DNA from 3 places in the Neobacillus sp. 204 genome. Region 3 is predicted to be linked to each of the others. Evidence: predicted binding sites of a transcription regulator. Region 3 holds the regulator's gene; each other region holds the start of a gene.
The links. Region 3 encodes CtsR, which represses protease genes until heat stress. Its sites were predicted from a motif close to ATGGTCAATAAAGGTCAAACA; they were not measured.

Region 1: a site for CtsR is predicted at 999-1,019, ahead of ACJ004_RS01660 (ATP-dependent Clp protease ATP-binding subunit). Genes of this name have one in related genera too.
Region 2: a site for CtsR is predicted at 1,041-1,061, ahead of clpB (ATP-dependent chaperone ClpB). Genes of this name have one in related genera too.

What each region holds. Positions count from the first base shown of each region.
Region 1 covers NZ_JBJORY010000001.1:324,302-326,631, reverse strand. The annotation lists gene ACJ004_RS01665 (YkvI family membrane protein) at 1-902, opposite strand, end outside; gene ACJ004_RS01660 (ATP-dependent Clp protease ATP-binding subunit) at 1,094-2,330, shown strand, end outside.
Region 2 covers NZ_JBJORY010000001.1:160,061-162,390, forward strand. The annotation lists gene ACJ004_RS00810 (Crp/Fnr family transcriptional regulator) at 1-462, opposite strand, end outside; gene ACJ004_RS00815 (YjzC family protein) at 733-912, shown strand; gene clpB (ATP-dependent chaperone ClpB) at 1,074-2,330, shown strand, end outside.
Region 3 covers NZ_JBJORY010000017.1:21-2,350, reverse strand. The annotation lists gene mcsB (protein-arginine kinase McsB) at 1-574, opposite strand, end outside; gene mcsA (protein-arginine kinase activator protein McsA) at 576-1,124, opposite strand; gene ACJ004_RS25510 (CtsR family transcriptional regulator) at 1,150-1,611, opposite strand.

The DNA.
Region 1 (2,330 bases), on a different contig from region 3:
ACAGATATCATTGTCGGAATTGACATATATTGTTTCAACTGCCGGTCCAGTCCAAAGACATTTCCAATCACGGAGGTGAAAATTTCTCCATAAATAACAAGTACAAAGATCCCATATAAGAAAGGTGCTAAATTTCTCATAACAATTGCCATGGGGATATTATATTGTTCCAAATTTGGAAGCATAATTAAGGTAAAATGACTGGCAATTAAAATGATTGTTAGAGCAGCTCCCCCAAGAATACCTCCCCATTTAATCGTCCAATCATCCTTAACTTCTGTTGCAATCGGTACTAAAACTGCTTGGGATAGCCCCAGATTTAATGCCACATATGAAAATGGAGCAATAACACTTTTCCAGCCATCATCAGCATGGGGGATAAATAATAATTGCTTCATGAAGTTGGGCATTTGAACTGAAAAGAGCATTAATATAATGCTGAATGTTATCATTAATGGAACAACAAACGTATTAACAGCATAAAGACCTTTTGTTCCAACTAACATGACTATAAAAGATAAAAAAATGGTTAGGAAAACACCAGCTGTTTTCGGCAGACCTAACTGTTCCTCAAAAACTGCCCCAGCTCCTGAAAGCATGACAGCACTAACTCCAAGAAGCATAAAAAGCATAAATACATTTATGACACGACTTGGCCATTTACCAAACAAGTACTCATTAAACTCTTGATAAGATTTGGCATCTATATGGGCAGCCATTCTCATTAGTTTCGAACCCAATGCTATAAAAAGATAGCCGCTCATTAATATACTTATTAAGCCAAAGAAACCAAACCGTGAAAAAAACTCCACGATTTCTTTTCCCGTGGCGAAGCCAGCTCCTACTACAGTCCCTACATAAACTGCAGCTACTTGAAATGCTTGAGTCCAATCCCTCTTCACATCATCTCCTCCTTATCATCAATATATGATAAAGAGGACAAACAAAGACGAGCTTTTTTCCTTAATTAGAAAGCATTACCATAAACAAATCTCTTGAAAGTCAAAAAAGGTCAGAGTATACTATCGACATAAGGTCAAATATAGTCAAAGTCAAACTATAAATCTAATATATACAAGGAGGATATTTACTTATGCTTTGTCAAAAATGTAATGAAAACAATGCGAACATACAATTAAATGTAATAATTAATGGACAGCGTAAGGAAATCAAACTCTGTCAAGAATGTTATACAAATGAAAAGCAAACTTTAGGAACCGGATTTAATCAAAATATGAACTTTTTTCAAGGATTCCCATTTGAAAACTTATTCATATCTAACGCAGAACCAATTAAAGAAGGCATCAATCAACCTACACAACAAACTGGAAGAAAAAATGGTCAAAGCGGTTTTATAGACCAATTCGGACGAAATTTAACCCAATTAGCGAAAGCTGGTTTGATTGATCCAGTTATCGGTCGCGATGGAGAGGTTAAACGTGTCATCGAAATCCTAAATCGACGTAACAAGAATAATCCTGTCTTAATTGGTGAACCAGGGGTCGGGAAAACGGCGATTGCTGAAGGTCTTGCTCAGAAAATTGCTGAAGGAGATGTCCCAGGCAAGTTACGCAATAAAGAAGTTTATTTGCTAGACGTTGCTTCCCTTGTTGCCAACACAGGAATCCGCGGCCAATTTGAAGAAAGAATGAAACAGCTCATTTCTGAATTACAAGAGCGGAAAAATATTATTCTTTTCATCGATGAAATTCACTTACTTGTTGGTGCTGGTTCGGCTGAAGGGTCTATGGATGCAGGGAATATCTTAAAGCCTGCCCTTGCCCGTGGTGAACTGCAGGTTGTTGGTGCAACTACACTTAAAGAGTATCGACAGATCGAAAAAGATTCCGCCTTAGAACGCCGCTTCCAGCCAGTTCATGTTCTTGAACCAACACTTGAGGCTGCGATTGACATTTTAAAAGGGATACAAAAGAAGTATGAAGATTACCATGATGTGACCTATTCCCAAGAAGCAATTCTTGCTTGTGTTCAATTGTCACATCGCTATATTCAAGACCGTTTCTTACCTGATAAGGCAATAGATTTGTTGGATGAGGCTGGTTCAAAATTAAATCTTACATCAAATTATCAAAGCAATGAACAAATTGAACAGCGCTTAAAAGATATTGGTGCTGAAAAAGAAGAGGCACTGAAAAACGAGAATTATGAAAAGGCTGCTTCTCTTCGCGATGAAGAAGCCAAACTGGAAAAGGCATTAAATATCGTTTCAGCTGTTGATAGACCGATTGTCGATGTATCACATATTCAAGAAATCATCGAAGAAAAAACCGGCATCCCTGTTGGAAAATTACAACAAGATGAACAGCTAA
Region 2 (2,330 bases), on a different contig from region 3:
ACTATTAGTAATTCGAATAAGCGTAGAGTAGAGAGCTCCTTTTTTACCATGGAGAACCAAATCACGAAACTTGGTTTGGGTTTTTCGATATTGTTGGCTCATCCACTTAATGAATTCAAATGAAAGCGACAGATTTTGCGATAGTTTTTCTTCGAGCGTATCTTTCATAATAACGGCAACCTCACCACTTTCAATAACCCGCGCACTTAATAAATATCGAGAAGAAGGGGAGAATAAGTTTAATTCGCCAACAAAATCACCTCGCGAGCACAATCGTAGTGTGAGCTCTCTTCCATCAGGAATGATCTTGCTGATTTGCAAAATTCCGCTTTGAACAATGTACAATTCATCGGCAGGAGATCCTTCCTGGAATAAAAAAGTACCTTTTTCCACTTTCTTTATATGGTGAACTGTATCAAAAAGATGGGACAGTGTTACCGGCATTTCTTTTACTGACTGCATACTCATAACCACCTTTAAAGGTACGAAAATTTGATATAAAAAAATTGACAGTCAAGGTTGGATTTACAAGATAATACTATAATTATATTGTTAACAAAGAATAATTAGCAATAAATGAGCAATAAGTTCATACAATCGTCATAAGTTCGATCCGGCTTGGCATATTTCTTAGGAAATAATGTCGATATATAAATGAATTTGTAAGAAATGCCAATAATGACAGAGCTTCAAAAGGAAATAATAACAATGTGAAGAAAAGGAGGGAAAAGAATGGGACAAAATCATCAGTTTAAATCCGGAAAAAAAGCGCCTAATAATGGTGTTTACGTTGAAGTAGGAGATACGGGAAGTAATGTAAATAATCCCAAAAAGATCAGGTTAAAAGCAGGGGATGCATTTCCCGAGACATCTAATGATGAACGCGTTTGGACATATCAGCGAAAACCATAAATTTAATATGGAAAAGGTCATCCATTGGGTGGCTTTTTCTTTTGTCTAATCTCAACAATAGAAAGGCTGGAAGGTTTCTACACTGAGAAAATTTACTTTTTAGACAGGTTTGTTTTATAATGAAGACAAAGGTCAAATTTGGTCAAAGAAGGTGTAGGAAAATGGACATGAACCGGATGACGGAACGATTACAGAAAGGTTTGATGGATGCCCAGTCATTGGCAGTAAAGAAAAATCATCAAGAAATTGATGAACCTCATTTATTTATATCGTTAATGGAGCAAGAAGATAGTCTCATATCTGCCATTTTAGAAAGAACGGGTTTGTCTTCCGAAAAAACAAAAAAGGACCTCCTTGAATTTTTAACAAAGAAACCAGTGGTTACCGGCAGTGGGGTGGAACAAGGAAAACTATATATAACGGCGAGGCTTCAAAAATTACTTGTAAAGGCTGAGGATTTTGCGAAAAAATTTTCGGATGAGTATTTATCTGTCGAGCATACTTTGTTGGCTGCAGTATATTCTGATGACTCCGATTTGCACAAGATATTACGAACTTTTGGGAAACAACCAGATCATGTTTTACAAGCAATTAAAGAAATAAGGGGGAACCAAAGAGTGACATCACAAAATCCAGAGGCAGGATATGATGCCTTAAAAAAATATGGGCGGGATCTTGTTGCTGAGGTTAGAGAAGGAAAAATGGATCCTGTAATTGGACGTGATTCTGAAATTCGAAATGTTATTCGAATTTTATCAAGAAAAACCAAGAATAATCCGGTGTTAATCGGTGAACCTGGCGTAGGAAAGACCGCAATTGTCGAGGGTCTTGCACAGAGGATAGTTAGAAAAGATGTTCCAGAAGGTTTAAAGGATAAGACTATTTTTTCATTAGATATGAGTGCGTTAATTGCGGGTGCAAAATTTAGAGGTGAGTTTGAAGAACGTTTAAAGGCAGTATTAAATGAGGTTAAAAAGAGTGAAGGGAGGATCTTATTATTTATCGATGAAATTCATACAATTGTGGGTGCTGGGAAAACAGAAGGTGCTATGGATGCAGGAAATATGTTAAAACCGATGCTTGCACGAGGCGAACTTCATTGTATTGGAGCAACTACTCTGGATGAACACCGAAAGTATATTGAGAAAGATCCTGCACTAGAACGGAGATTTCAGCAGGTCCTAGTCCAAGAACCTAACGTTGAAGACACGATATCCATTCTAAGAGGCTTAAAAGAACGGTATGAGGTTCATCATGGAGTTAAAATACATGATCACGCCTTGGTAGCAGCGGCAACATTATCGGATCGTTATATCACTGATCGCTTCTTGCCTGATAAAGCCATTGATCTTGTCGATGAAGCTTGTGCACTAATCCGCACTGAAATAGATTCGATGCCCACAGAGTTAGATGAAGTA
Region 3 (2,330 bases):
GCTGCGTTAAAATCAACCCTGGCAAGTGCATCATGACAGAAGCACGGAGACCTGTTCCAACATTAGTAGGGCAGCTGGTTAAATAACCGTGTTTTTCATCAAATGCGTATTGAATATTACTCTCAAGCCAATCATCAATTTCATTTGCAGCGTCTAAGGCTTCAGATAATTGCAAACCAGGAAACAAACATTGAATACGGATATGATCCTCTTCATTAATCATAATACTAACTTCTTCATTTTCGGTTAATAGAACAGCCCCATAGGGTGAGTCCTCTGCAAGATTTGGGCTGATTAAATGTTTTTCCACTAATACCCTTTTTTGCAGGGGCTGAAGTTCATCAATTTTCAGTAACTCCAGTTGGCCAAACTTTTGAATAGAGGACTGATTAATGATTTCCTCCGTTTTTTCAATGATCATTTTTGCTTCTTCATGTGAAAAAAGCGTTGGAAATTTATAAGCATCAAAGTTACGAGCCAAACGAATTCGGGAACTGAGGACAATATCTGAATCAGGTCCTTCCGAACTCATCCAGGAGCTGACAGCTTGATTTAAAAACCGTTCAAGCGACACGTTATTCCCCTCCCTCGTGGCTAGTTGCTAATTTTCTCTCTAAATGACGTATCTCATCACGAATCTCAGCTGCCTTTTCAAATTCTTCATTGGCAATTGACTCTTTTAGAGTACTCTTTAATTCATCAATTTGTTTTCGAAGATGGATGCCTCCACCAATTCTCTTTGGTATTTTCCCATTATGTGTCCAGTTTCCGCTGTGAAGTCTCTTTAACACGGGGTTCAGTTGTTCTTTAAAAGCTTCATAGCAATGAGAACAACCGAAGCGGCCGACTTTTAAAAACTGCGGAAATGTCATCGAGCAAGTGTCGCATTGAAGGATTTCCTCCTGATGAAATGGACTTTGACTAGGCTTTTGAAAGGTAGGGTCTATATTTAATAATCCTGCTAATAAATTATTAAAAGCGAATCCAGATTCCCCATTAAAAATAAACATTTCTCCTTTTTCCTGAGCACACTTTTCACAAAGATGAACTTCCGTTTTTTCACCATTAATGATTTTTGTAAAATGGAGGGCTGCAGGTCTTTGGTTGCATTCCTGGCAAATCATACTTTCACCTCTCAAGCGAAAAAATTTATTTATATTTTAAAGATGTTAACATAGCCTTTAGCATTCTTGCTCTTAATTCATCTCGGTATGGAAGATCAATATAAAGAACGGAACGATCAATAACACTTAACATAATTTTCGCTTCCCGCTGTGAGACAATTTCTTCTTGAACAAGTCTGAAAATGACATCTTCAGCACTTGTTTGACTAATTCTGCTTTGAATAAGTGCAAGCGATTGATCAATTAAATGGGCAAGGTCATGGGATTGGACCTTCATGATCCGTATATATCCACCACCGCCGCGTTTACTTTCAACAATATATCCTCTTTCAATGGTGAAACGGGTATTAATTACATAATTTATTTGTGATGGAACGCATTGGAATTTATCAGCGACTTCACTTCGTTTAATTTCAACAAGGTCTTTTTCACTTAATTCCAATACTTGTTTGAGATATTTTTCAATAATATCAGAGATGTTTCTCATCTTCCCACCCCCATTCTCTGACTTTGACTATATTTGACTAAATTATACTGAATTTTTTATGTAGATGCAACGATTCACTACTAATGATTTTCTCCAAATCTCGCCATTGTGAAACCTAGGAAAAGTTAAAAATGTATTGCTGTGTTGGGGAGTAGTTGATTAAGAACAAAAAAAGACAACGTATTTGGGTTGACTGTGATTTGCCGGCCACCTATATTGTGTAATGAATAGAGGGTCCTAAAGAATTTTTCTTGGTAGCGGTGAATTTTACGGCTGGTTGGCATCGGTGGAGGCCTCTTTACTCTTGTTTGTACATTTAAAACCATCTTTTGTTTCTGTTTAAGGTCTTTGTACCTTGTACGAGCATTATAGATCCTCTTTTGTTACCGCTAAAGGCTTCTTTTCTCATCTTCGGGCATTAAAGAGCCTCTTTTGTTACCGTTCAGGAACTTTTTCCTCTTCTTCGGGCATTAAAGGGCCTCTTTTGTTACCGTTCAGGGACTTTCTCCTCATCTTCGGGCATTAAAGAGCCTCTTTTGTTACCGTTCAGGGACTTTTTCCTCCTCTTCAGGCATTAAAGAGCCTCTTTTGTTACCGTTCAGGAACTTTCTCCTCTTCTTCGGGCACAAATGGCCCCCTCAATAAGATTTTATATGAGCACCTTTATATAATAATCAAAGATCGATCATTATCTATCTAAATACAAAAAGGACAACCTT